Regions from separate parts of the Longispora urticae genome, predicted to be linked through region 2. Evidence: riboswitches for the same ligand, from Rfam matches in the RefSeq annotation. Region 2 holds a riboswitch; the other holds the start of a gene.
What was found. A riboswitch is a leader RNA that binds a small molecule or an ion and turns the genes downstream of it on or off. The one in region 2 is predicted to bind cobalamin.

Region 1: it holds a riboswitch for cobalamin, as region 2 does, so the genes downstream of both, PT931_RS21235 (CbtB domain-containing protein) here and PT931_RS13940 (LPXTG cell wall anchor domain-containing protein) in region 2, are expected to answer to the same signal.

What each region holds. Positions count from the first base shown of each region.
Region 1 is NZ_JAQZSH010000031.1:4,611-10,433, reverse strand. Features, by position in the region: gene PT931_RS21240 (MFS transporter) at 1-1,155, shown strand, start outside; cobalamin riboswitch at 1,188-1,385, shown strand; gene PT931_RS21235 (CbtB domain-containing protein) at 1,418-1,654, shown strand; gene PT931_RS21230 (CbtA family protein) at 1,654-2,391, shown strand; gene PT931_RS21225 (TDT family transporter) at 2,441-3,613, opposite strand; gene PT931_RS21220 (GbsR/MarR family transcriptional regulator) at 3,677-4,189, opposite strand; gene PT931_RS21215 (ABC transporter ATP-binding protein) at 4,255-5,157, shown strand; gene PT931_RS21210 (ABC transporter permease subunit) at 5,147-5,823, shown strand, end outside.
Region 2 is NZ_JAQZSH010000022.1:268,631-274,453, forward strand. Features, by position in the region: gene PT931_RS13930 (CbiQ family ECF transporter T component) at 1-958, opposite strand, end outside; gene PT931_RS13935 (hypothetical protein) at 948-1,682, opposite strand; gene PT931_RS13940 (LPXTG cell wall anchor domain-containing protein) at 1,679-2,851, opposite strand; adenosylcobalamin-variant (AdoCbl-variant) riboswitch at 2,935-3,007, opposite strand; gene PT931_RS13945 (S8 family serine peptidase) at 3,073-5,259, opposite strand; gene PT931_RS13950 (low temperature requirement protein A) at 5,268-5,823, opposite strand, start outside.

The DNA of each region.
Region 1 (5,823 bases), on a different contig from region 2:
GGTGACCGGGTGACGTTCGTGGCGTTGCCGTTCGCGGTGCTGTCCATCGGCGGGAGCGCGGCCGACGTGGGCTGGGTGATCGCGGCGGCCACGGTGCCGTTCCTGCTGTTCACGCTGGTCGGTGGGGTGTGGGCGGACCGGCTGCCCCGGCACCGGGTGATGCTGGTGTCCGACATCGTGCGGTGCGGCACGCAGGTGGTGGCCGCGGTGCTGCTGTTCACCGGGGACGCGCGGGTGTGGCACCTGGTGGTGCTGATGGGCATCTTCGGTACCGCCGACGCCTTCTTCAGTCCCGCGATGTCCGGGCTCGTGCCGCTGACCGTGTCGCCGGAGCGGTTGCAGGAGGCCAACGCGCTGCGCGGGTTCGTGATGTCGGCCGGGCTGGTGGCGGGGCCGGCGGTCGCGGGCGGGCTGGTGGTGGCGTTCGGGCCGGGCGGGGCGCTCGCGGTCGACGCGCTGACGTTCGCGATCAGCGCGGTGTACCTGGCCCGGTTGCGGCCCCGGGCGGGGACGGTGGAGGAGGCCGGCAACTTCCTGGCGGAGCTGCGCGACGGGTTCCGCGCGGTGCGGACCCGGTCCTGGGTGTGGTCGACCCTGACCGCCGCCGCCGTGTACCACCTGGTCGTCCTGCCCTCGGTCTTCGTCCTGGGTCCGGTGCTCGCCGAGCGGGAACTGGGCGGGGCGAAGGGCTGGGCGGTGGTGGTGGCCGCGTTCGGGGTCGGGTCGATCGTGGGCGACGTGATCGCGCTGCGCTGGCGGCCGGCCCGTCCGCTGCTGGTGGCGGCCGCCGCGCTGACCGTCGCGTCGTGTCAGGCGCTGATCATCGGCGGGGGCGGGTCGCTGGTGGTGATCGCGGTGCTGGAGGGCGTGACCGGGGTGGCGGTGTCGTTGTTCTTCACGTTGTGGGAGACGGCGTTGCAGACCCACATTCCGGAGGGGTCGCTGTCGCGGGTGACGTCGTTCGATCTCCTCGTCACCGTGGGATCGATGCCCGTCGGTATGGCGCTGGCCGGGCCCGCGGCCGACGCGTTCGGGCTGCATCCGACGCTGATGGTGATGACGCTGGTCGGGGTGCCGTCGGCGCTGGCGCTGTTCGCCGTGCGCGGCGTGCGGAGGCTCGGCCGGGAACGGGAATCCGCGCACGTTCGGATGTGATGAACAGCACTACGTTCGGGTTGACTGTGGAGCACTCTGCGTCGATGCTGGGTGCGCACAAATTAACAATGAGACGACGGTGCGCAGGAACTCCGGTGTGAATCCGGGACGGTCCCGCCACTGTGACCGGGGAGTTCTCCCTCGTACGCGGCCACTGCCCCACGGGCGGGAAGGCCGAGGGGTGACGACGATCCGGGAGTCAGGACACTGACCCGTCGTTCTCCCGATACCGGGGCGGGGACACCCCGGGGAGGAGTACCAGATGGCTTCCTTGACCACTCCCGGTGCCGTCGCCGACACCGGAGCCGCCCTGCGCCCGGTCCGCGACGGGATCATCGTCACCATGGCGGTCGTGTTCGCGCTGCTCACGCTGTACGCGGTGTTCATCGACCAGGGCGCGCTGCTCGCCCCGCTGCTCGGCAAGTTGTCCTTCGACAGCAACTTCGTGCACGAGTTCGCCCACGACGCCCGGCACGTCGCCGGCGCCCCCTGCCACTGATGGCCTCCGTACTGTCGCTGCTCGGCCGGGGACTCCTGGCCGGCGGCGCCGCCGGTGTGCTCGCGGGCGGGTTCGCCCGGCTGGTCGCCGAGCCGGTCATGGACCGGGCGGTCGACATCGAGTCCGCCCGCTCGGCGGCGGCCGGCGAGGTCGGCGAGGAGGTGTTCACCCGGGGTGAGCAGCACTTCGGCCTCATGGTGGCGCTGCTCGCCGTCGGCCTGGCCCTCGGCGCCCTGTTCGGCCTCGTGTACTTCCTGGTGCACCGCTCCGACCTCGACACCGACGTGTGGGGCCGTTCGCTGCGGCTCGCCACGGCCGGCCTGGTAGGCGTCTGGCTGCTGCCGTTCCTGCGCTACCCGGCGAACCCGCCCGGGGTCGGCAACGGCGACACGGTGGACGGTCGGACCGACGCCTGGCTCGCCGCCACGGTGATGGGGCTCGTCGCCGTCGCCGGGGCGCTGTTGCTGCACTCCTGGCTGGTCAGCCGGGGCGCGGCCACCCCGGTCCGGCACCTGGTCGTCGCGGCGGTACCCGTGCTGGCGCTGGTGCTGATGTTCGTGATCCTGCCGAACAACCCGGACGCGATCGAGGTGTCGCCGAAGCTGCTGTGGGACTTCCGGGTCCTGGCGGCGGGCACGATGGTGATCCTGTGGATCGGGATGGGCGCGGTGCTCGGCCTGACCGGGCTGCGCGTTCCGGCCCGGGCCAAGGCTCCCGAGGCCGTCGCGGCCTCCTAGTACGAGCAGTGCCCGCGGGCGCGGTTCCCTGACGGGGGCCGCGCCCGTTTCAGCGGGAGTGTTCCAGCACCCGGGGCTGCGGGACGGTCCCGGCCGAGGGTGTCCCGGGGCGGAGCAGGGCGTGCACGGTGCGGGTCGCGACCGTGGCCCAGGCCGCCACCAGCAGCACGAACAACGCCACGGCCAGCACGGCGAACGCGTGGGAGCCGGTCCGGTGCGCCAGCCCCGTCGCGGCCGTCACGCAGGTCCCCACCGGGAACGTGAAGCTCCACCACGTCATCGTGAACGGCAGTCCCGCCCGGGCCGCGCGCGCCGTGAGCAGGCCGGAGAGCACGATCCAGAGCAGGGCGAAGCCGAAGACGGGTACGCCGTAGAGCAGGCCGGAGAGCTCCAGTGCGTGCGCCGTCGGGCCGGCCACGGCGGTGTGCGCGGCGTCGCCCAGCAGGTTCGCGGCGGTCACGGACTGGCCGAGCGGGCCGAGCACGATCCACAGGGTCGGGACGGCCGCGGCGGCCAGCGGTTCCCGGACCAGCCGGGCCCAGATCTGCGGCAGGATCGCGAGCGTGGCGACGAGGCTGACCCCGAACAGGGCGTAGCAGGCGAGCAGCAGGTCGAGGCGGGGTTGGCCGGCGGGCAGGTGCGGTACGAGGAGCGCGCCGGTCGACGCGGAGACCATCGGGGCGACGACGGGCAGCAGCCAGGTCGGGGAGGCCGGGGCCGGCCCGGGGCGGCTCATCATCCGGTACGGGACGGCCACGGCGCTGGCCAGGCCCAACAGGGTGCCGACGGTCCACAGTACGGCGTCGACGGCGACGGCCAGTTCGGTGCCGAGCACGTCGCGGCCGAGGAGGAGCGCGCCGGCGCCAACGGTCAGCAGGGCCATGGGGGGCGCGCCGTAGAACTGGGCGGCGGCGTGGTCGACCGGTCCGCCGACATCGGATCCGGGCCGGCCCCCGTCGGCGGTGGGGTCCGGGGAGGCCACGGCGCGGGAGTGGCCCGCGATGTTCGCCTTCGTCGTGCGGTCGCCCCGGGTGCCGGTGGCCCGGCGGCGGGATCTGAGGTGGGCGGTGGTGACGGCGGTGAGGGTGAGGGCCGCGAGGAACCAGACGGCGACGGCGGCGGGGCGCAGGGCCGGGGCCGCGTACGGCAGGGTGGCCGCCGAGGTGGCGACGATGCCGGTGCCCATCACGGACGCGAACCAGTTCGGGCCGAAGTTCCTCATGCACCCAGTCTCGGCCGCGTTTCCGCAGGTCGGTAGGTGTCCGTTGCCTACCGGGACATAGGGCTACCCTATAGCTCGGCCCCGGGCCTCGTACTCGCGCCAACGGTCGAGCATCTGCTCCGTCTCCTGGAGCATGTACGCGTAGAAGTTGCGCATCTCCGCCAACCGCTCCCCGGCGGGGCTGTCGATGCCGGCCGCCGCGATCCCCTCGTCGGCGGCCTGCCGCATCACGTCGAGCACGTTGTTCTTGCTGGTCAGCAGGGTGGCCCACGCGTCGGTCTGGAACCGGAAGTGGTCGCGGCGGCTGCCGGGCGCGGGCACCCGCTGGATCAGGCCGACGGTGATCAGGGTCTTGATCGCCCCGGACACCGCGCCGGCGCTCACGTCGAGCTGTTCGGCGATCTCCCCGGCGGTCACGGTCTCCCGCTCGGCGAACAGGACGGCGCAGAAGACCCGGGCGGCCATGCGTTGCATGCCGTTCTCGACGAAGACGAGCGCGAGCCGTTCGGCGGCGTCGTGCAGCGCGGTCACGGGGCGGCGGGTCTCGGCGTCAGCTGGCCGGCGGGTCTCGGTCATGATCCCAGCTTCCCACACGCTTCGGAAGCTTTACAAGTTTGTGAAACTTCAGTAGTGTCCGAGTTATGGAAACGGTGATCCAGCTCGACGGGCTGGCCAAGACCTACGGACGCCGGCGGGGGCTCACGGAGCTCACCCTCGACGTACAGCGTGGCGAAATATTTGGATATCTCGGGCCGAACGGCGCCGGGAAGTCCACCACCATCCGACTCCTCCTCGACCTGATCCGGCCCACCGGCGGCACCGCCCGCGTGCTGGGCCTCGATCCCCGGGCCGACGCGGTCGCCCTGCACCGCCGGCTCGGCTACCTGGCCGGCGACTTCGTGGTCGACGGCCGGCAGACCGTCCGCGAGTGCCTGGCGTTCCTCGCGGCCCTGCGCGGCGACGGCGCGGCCGCCCGGATCCCGGCGCTCGCCGACCGGCTCGACCTCGATCTCACCGCGCGGATCCACAGCCTGTCCAAGGGCAACCGGCAGAAGGTCGGGCTGGTGCAGGCGTTCATGCACGCCCCCGAGCTCCTGATCCTCGACGAGCCGACGTCCGGGCTGGACCCGCTCGTGCAGCGCACGTTCCTGGAGCTGGTCACCGAGGCCCGCAACAACGGGCAGACCGTGTTCATGTCCTCGCACATCATGAGCGAGGTGCAGGCCGTCGCGGACCGGGTCGGCATCCTGCGCGAAGGCCGGCTCGTCGCCCTCGACCGGGTGGAGAACATGCGCGAACGCGCGGTGCGCACGGTGACGCTGACGTTCGACGCGCCGGTGGCCCCGGCGGAGTTCGACCTGCCCGGGGTCACCGACCTGGTCGTGGACGGCAACGTGCTGACCTGCCGGGTCGCCGGCAGTCCGGACGCGCTGGTCAAGGCCGCCGCCCGGCACACCGTCACCGGGCTGCTCAGCGAGGAGCCCGACCTCGAGGAGCTGTTCCTCACCTACTACCAGCACGAGGGGTCCGGCCATGTCGCGTAACGTCTTCTCGAAGACCCTGTGGGACGCCCGGCGCTCCCTGCTGGGCTGGTCGGTGGGCACGACCCTGGTCGCCCTGATGTACGCGAGCTTCTTCCCCTCCATGTCCGGCGGCGCGATGGCCGACGCGTTGAAGAACCTCCCCGACGCGTTGAAGGAGGGCTTCCACCTCGACGACCTGGGCTCCGCCGCCGGGTACCTGGGGGCGAACACCTTCGGCATCGTCGTACCCCTCCTCGTGTTGTTCTACGGCGCGTCCACCGGCGCGCGGGCCGTCGCCGGGGACGAGGAGTCCGGCCAGCTCGACCTGCTGCTGGCGCACCCGTTGAGCCGCACGAGCCTGGTGCTGCAACGGTTCGGGGCGCTGGTCGCCGGGTCGACCGGGATCGCGGTGCTGGTGTTCGCGGGGCTGGTCGCGATCCGGGGCGCGGCGGAGCTGGGGTCGGTGTCCGTGACCCATCTGGCCGCGCAGTGCCTGAACCTGGCCCTGCTGGGCATCCTGTTCGGGGCGCTGGCGCTGTGCGCGGGGAGCATCGTGGGGCGGCGCGGGCTGGTGTTCGCGACCACGGCCGCCGTCGGGGTGCTCACCTACGCGGCGAACAGCTTCGGGGCGCAGCTCGGCCTCGGCTGGACCCGGAACGTGTCCCCGTTCTACTACTACCTGGGCGG
Region 2 (5,823 bases):
GCAGTCCCGGCATGGCCAACGGCACCACGGAGGGAGTGAGACCGGTGGGGAACGCGTACACGCCGACGATCGCTAGCAGTCCACTGAGGACGACGCCGTACTCGCGCCAGCCCCAGGTGTCCGGCCGGTACCGGCTCCGGGTCACCCGCCGCCCGCCGAGTACCAGGCCGCCGACCGCGAGGCCCAGCCCGAGGACCAGGATCGGGCCGCTGACCAGCACGGGACTGCGGCCGTCGAGGAGCGCGTACAGCCCGAGGCACGCGCCGAGCAGGCCGACCAGCACGAGGGCCCCGGTGAGCCGGTGCGCCGGTCCGCGCCGGCCGTAGCCCCGGGAGTCCATCGCGGCGGCCAGGGCGAGGGCCCGGTCCAGGGCGTCGGTGACGACGGGTACCAGGATGGCGCGCGCCCGGCGCTTGGTGTCCCCGCGCAGCGCTCGGGCCCGGCGGATCTGCTTCACGCTGGCCACCAGCTGCGGGGCGACCGTGAGGCCGACGACCACGGCGACGCTGACCTCGTACAGGGCGGCGGGCAGGATCCGGAGCAGCCGCTTCGGGTTGGCCAGGGCGTTGGCGGCCCCGATGCAGCCGAGCAGCACGGCGAGCCGCAGCCCGTCGTAGAACGAGGCGACCAGGCCCTCGGCGGTCACCGGGCCGCCGAGCCGGATGCCCTGCGCCCAGTCGGGCAGCGGGATCCGGGGCAGGGTGAACACGACGTGCGTGCCGCCGTACCCGCCGAGGAGGGCGTGGAACCCGAGCCGGAACGCGATGGCGACCAGCCCGAACCGGAGGAACACCTTGTACGAGTCGGCCCACGGCTCCCCGGAGCGCCGGGCCGCGACGACGTAGCCGGCGACCGCCAGCGCGAGCAGCAGCAGCCACGGGTTGGTGGTCCGACTCGCGGCCGTACCGAGCGCCAGCGCCCACAACCACCACGCGCCGGGGTGCAACCTACTGGGCACGGCGACGCTTGACCTGCCAGAACGCGAGCCCGCCGAGGACGAGGACCGCGAGCAGGCCCAGCTGCCAGGGGAGCCCGGCGGATTTCTCCGACTTCGGGGTGGCCGCGGCGGGGGTGGGGGTATTCGACCCGGGCACGGTGGCCGGCGCCCCCGAGGGCTCCGGGGTAGCGGCGGCGCTGGGGCCCGCCGAGGGTGCCGCTGACTGCGGGCCCGGTGCGGTGGTGCCACCCGGCTGCGGGTGCCCGGGGCCGGCGGTCGGCGCGGGCGGCACGGGTACCGGGGGCGGCGGGGGAGCGGGCGCGGCCGGGGGCGCGATGCCGGGGCGGCGGCCCGCGCCGAACGCCCAGCCCTCGACGCTGCCGGCCGGCGGGTCGTAGCTGCCGGCGCCCTCGTCGCTGTATGTCCACGAACCGCCCGGCTGGGCGTGGTAGTAGGCCCAGTAGGCGTCCTTGGGCGCGCCGTTGCACGGGTCGGGCCGGCTGTTGAGCTGGCAGATCAGTCCGGCCTGCCGGGGCACGAAGCTGTAACCGAACCCGGCCGACTCCAGTGCCTGGAGGCCGGTCCCCGGATCGCCGCCCGCGCACCGGGTCTGGACGCCGCCGCCCAGGGAGCCGAAGTCCACGACGACGGTGACGCCGGAGCAGGCGGCCCGCGCCGGGGCCGCCGGGACGACGACCGCCGCCGCGACCAGGGCCGCGGCGGCGAGCAGTCGTCGGAGGGTCACGCCGAGCGCCGACGCCGGGCCAGGGCCACGGTGCACGCGCCGAGGGCCAGCATGGCCGCGCCGGCCCAGGCGAGCAGCGACGCGGGCGAGCCGGTGACGGGCAGGACCGGGCCGGCGGTCGGGGTCGGGGTGGCGGTGGCCGGCACGGTGCAGTCCAGGCTCGGCGCGGCGGCCGCGATGTCCTTGTTGCTGACCGTGTTCAGCGAGCCGTTCGCGAGGCCGAACAGCGCGCCGGCCGTGGCCCGGGGGGCCTTGCCGGCGGTGAACGTGCCGTCGAACGTGATCGCGCCGCGCTGGTCGGCCGGACCGGCGCACCCGATCTGGAGGCCGGTCAGGTAGGTGGTGGCCTTGGTCGCGGCGGCGGTGCGCTGCCCGGTGCGCAGGGCGGCCAGGGCGTTGCCGGTGCTGTTGGCGTTGACCGGGTTGTCCTTGTCCGGCACGGCCGCGCCGGAGGTGAACCCGCCGTTGGCCTGCTGGCGGGCGGTCAGCCAGTCGAGGGCCTTGCCGGCCTCGGTGGACTTCCCGGCGGCGAACAGGGCCTGCACGACCAGCCCGGTCGCGTCGACGCTGCCGGTGCACGTGGGCTGCGCGAAGTCCTGCGGGAAGCCGCCGTCGGGGCACTGGCTGCCGACCAGGAACTCCACGGCCTTGGCGGGGGCCTTCCCGGGGGTACGCTGCAGCGCGATCACGGCCAGCGACTGGCTGAACGTGTTGCTGTAGTTGCCGTACTCGGACCTGTCGGAGTAGCGGCCCGAAGCCTCCTGGAGCGCGGCCAGCTCGGTGAGCAGCTTCCGGCCGCCGACCGCCTCCGGGTCCTTGCCCTGGGCGAGCGCGAGGAGCGCGAGCTTGGCGTGCGCGCCCGCGTAGGACTCCTTGGCGCCGTCGCCGATGTAGTTCGCGACGCTGTCCGGCTTGACCAGCCACGCGGTGGCCTTCGCGGCGGCGTCGCCGGCCACGCCCACGGCGTCGAAGGCGAGGACCGCGTCGATGGTCAGCCCGGCGTCGTCGTAACCGGAGGACTGCAGGCGCTCGCCGTCCTTGAGCTGCGTGGTGAGCCACCCGGCCGCGGCCTGGTTCGCGTCCTTGGTGACGGGTGCCGCCTGGGCGGGGGCAGCGAGGCCGAGGCTGAGGGCCACGGCGGCGACCGGTACCAGAAGGGTTCTGCGCACGAGGGGGCCTTTCTGTCCGGGTCCATGATGGATCCCGGTGCCCCGGGCGCCACCCCGTAGACCGCGACGGGAGGGATGCGACGTGACCGGCGGGTGCTCGGGCTCTACCGTTGCGGGTCAGCGCCGGAGTTTCACCGGACTTTCCCCACGCGGTCACGTGGTGCTGCTGTGGGTCAGTGTTCCGAGCCCGGCATACCCGTGTCAACCAGGCATGTTGTGGATCACGTCCCCGCCCTGGCCATCGACACCGCTGCATATGCGTCCACAATGCCAGGGTTGCCTACTTTGCCGCATTTACGGCGCTGGAAGAGCAGATGCGACGGCGGGGCCGGCTCCGTGGGCCGCGCGGTGGCGGTGAGGATCTGCCGGGTCCGGGCCAGGTCCCCGACCAGCGCCGGGTTCGCCGACCACATCAGGGCCACCACCCCCGCCACGAGCGGCGCCGACATCGAGGTGCCGAACGCGGTGCCGTAGCCGCCGCCGGGCCGGGCGAGGACCACGTCGGTACCCGGAGCGAGAATGTCCGGTTTGATCAGCGGCCCGACCGGTCCCTGGCTGGAGTACGGCGCGACCTGGTCCTGCTCGTTCGTGGCCCCCACCGTGACGACCTGCGGATACGTGGCCAGTGGTTCGGTGATGCTCCGGCAGAACGGCCCCGAGTTGCCGGCCGCCGCGGTCACGAACACCCCGGCGGCCTCCAGGGCCCGGGCCGCCGGGTACAGCGACTGCGGGTCACAGCCCTCCTCGTCCGTGCAGTCCCACGAGTTGGTGAGGATCCTGGCCCCGCGCGCCGGATCGCCCCGGAACGGGTCCCCGCCCGCCGGGAACGGCGCGAACACGAACTGGAGGCAGTCGAGGTGCAGCCCGGGGCTGGCCATGTTGCGGGCCGTGTTCGAGCAGCCGATCCACTGCGCGTCGGGGGCCACGCCGACCCCGCCCCGGCCGACCGCGAGGCTGGCGGTGCCGGTCCCGTGGCCGTCGAGATCGGTGGGCCGCGCGGAGTGGTACCAGGGGTCGTACCAGGAGTCGGGCCCGCCCCGGTAGCCGTCGGCGAGCGCCGGGTGGGTGGCGTCGGCCCCGGTGTCGACGTGCCCGACCAGGGTGCCCGCGCCGCGTACCCCGAGGTCGCGCCAGACCCGGTCCGCCCCGATGGCGCGGATGTCCCAGGTGGGGCCGTCGGGCGGGCCGAGGGTGCCGCCCGCCGGCGCGCCGCGCTGCCAGATCGGGCGGAGCCGCTGGCTGATCAGGACCCGGGCGACGTCGGGGCGGGCGGCCAGCCGGAGCCGCAGGACGGGGCCGCCGTCGAGTTCGATGGCGTTGACCAGGTAGTACGGCGTGAAGGGGATGTGCCGGTCGCGCAGGGTCCCGCGCAGTTCGGCCTGGCTGGCCTCGGCGGTGTCGACGAGCTTGCGGTGCACGGCGGCCGGCCCGGACAGGCCCCCGAGATCCGCCTGCGCCTTCATGATCACGAAGAGCCGGTTGCCGTAGAAGTCGGGGTTGCCGAGCAGGGTGTACGCGCAGCCGGCGACCACGGTCATCACCAGCGCGGCGGCGAGCCCCCGCTTCAGGGTGCGGGGCAGCACGAACGCGGCCATCGCCGCCAGCGCCAGGGAACACAGCGCGGACACGATCCCGTAGAACAGCACGTCGGAGAACCCGAGGACGAAGTTCAGCTCCTCGGGGTCCACGAAGGCCAGCGGTCCGAGGGCGGCGATCGCGACCAGCAGCCAGGTGTGCCGCAGCCGGGCGGCGACATAGCCGAGCGGCGGCAGGACGAGCAGTTCGAGGATGTTGACGCCGAACGCGCCGACCCCGGCCGCCAGCACGCACAGCGCGACCCCGGCGACGGTGCCCGCGACGAGCTGGTCGGGGCCGTACGCGGCCCAGAACCGGCCGTCGAGCACCGACCGGGCGAGCGCGCCGGTCGCGATGCCCGCGAGCACCGCCATCAGGGTCTCCAGCCGCCCGCCGAGCGCCCCGAACACCAGCCAGGGCAGCAGGCAGGTGAGCCCGACGGCGACCGCCCAGCCGCTCGGCCGGCCCTCGGGGCTCGTCCAACCCCGGAACAGCCGCACCCCGAAGGCGACCAGGCCGGTGATCACGGCGAGAGAACCCAGGGACAGTTCGTCGTGCGGGATGGGTACGAGCCGGGCCAGCCCCATCAGAGCCAGCGCCGCGGCGGCGGTCGCCCAGATCTGGCCGGCCATCCGGGCGGGCGCGGTCCGGCCCCGCTGGGACAGCAGCTCCGCCGGCGCGAACACCAGCACCGCGTTGACCAGGCAGAGCATCGCCCACACCCAGGACGGCGGGCGGGGCAGGCTGAGCGCGGCCGGGATCTCGTCGGCGATCCACCCGCCGATCTGGAGGACGCCGGTGACCAGGACGGCCCAGACCCCGACTCCCCGCATACGCGACATTATCCGCGTCGCAGCGCCACCACCGGCAACGTTCGGCCAGTCTCGACGATCCACGCCTCGATCCCGTTCACGGCGAGCAGCACGGCCGTGGCGAGCGCGGCGGTGCCGAACTGCGGCAGGTACGGCGCGGCGAACGCGAGCCCCACGCACACCAGCGCGCCGCCGAACCGGGGCCACAGGGCCGCGCCGAACATCCGCCACCGGGCGTAGCAGAACCCGAACAGGTAGAGCGCCACCCCGGGGGCCAGCAGGAGTTCGGCCGTCTTGTGCGGCACGTCGAACGGGTGCCCGACCGTCTTCTTCAGCCCGACGGCGATCAGGATGATGGCGAACACGTACCCGAAGTGCGCGACGCTGAACACCTGCCGGACGATCCGGGCCTGCACCGGGTCGGTCTCCAGCGCGTGCCGGACGGCGGGCGCGCCGTAGTGGAAGTACGTCCACCACAGCCCCACGGTCAGGACCAGCGCCAACGGGATCGTGGCCCAGTCCGAGGGCGCCCCGGTGGCCTGCCCGCCCACGGCCACGATGCTCTCGCCGAGCGCGATGATCACG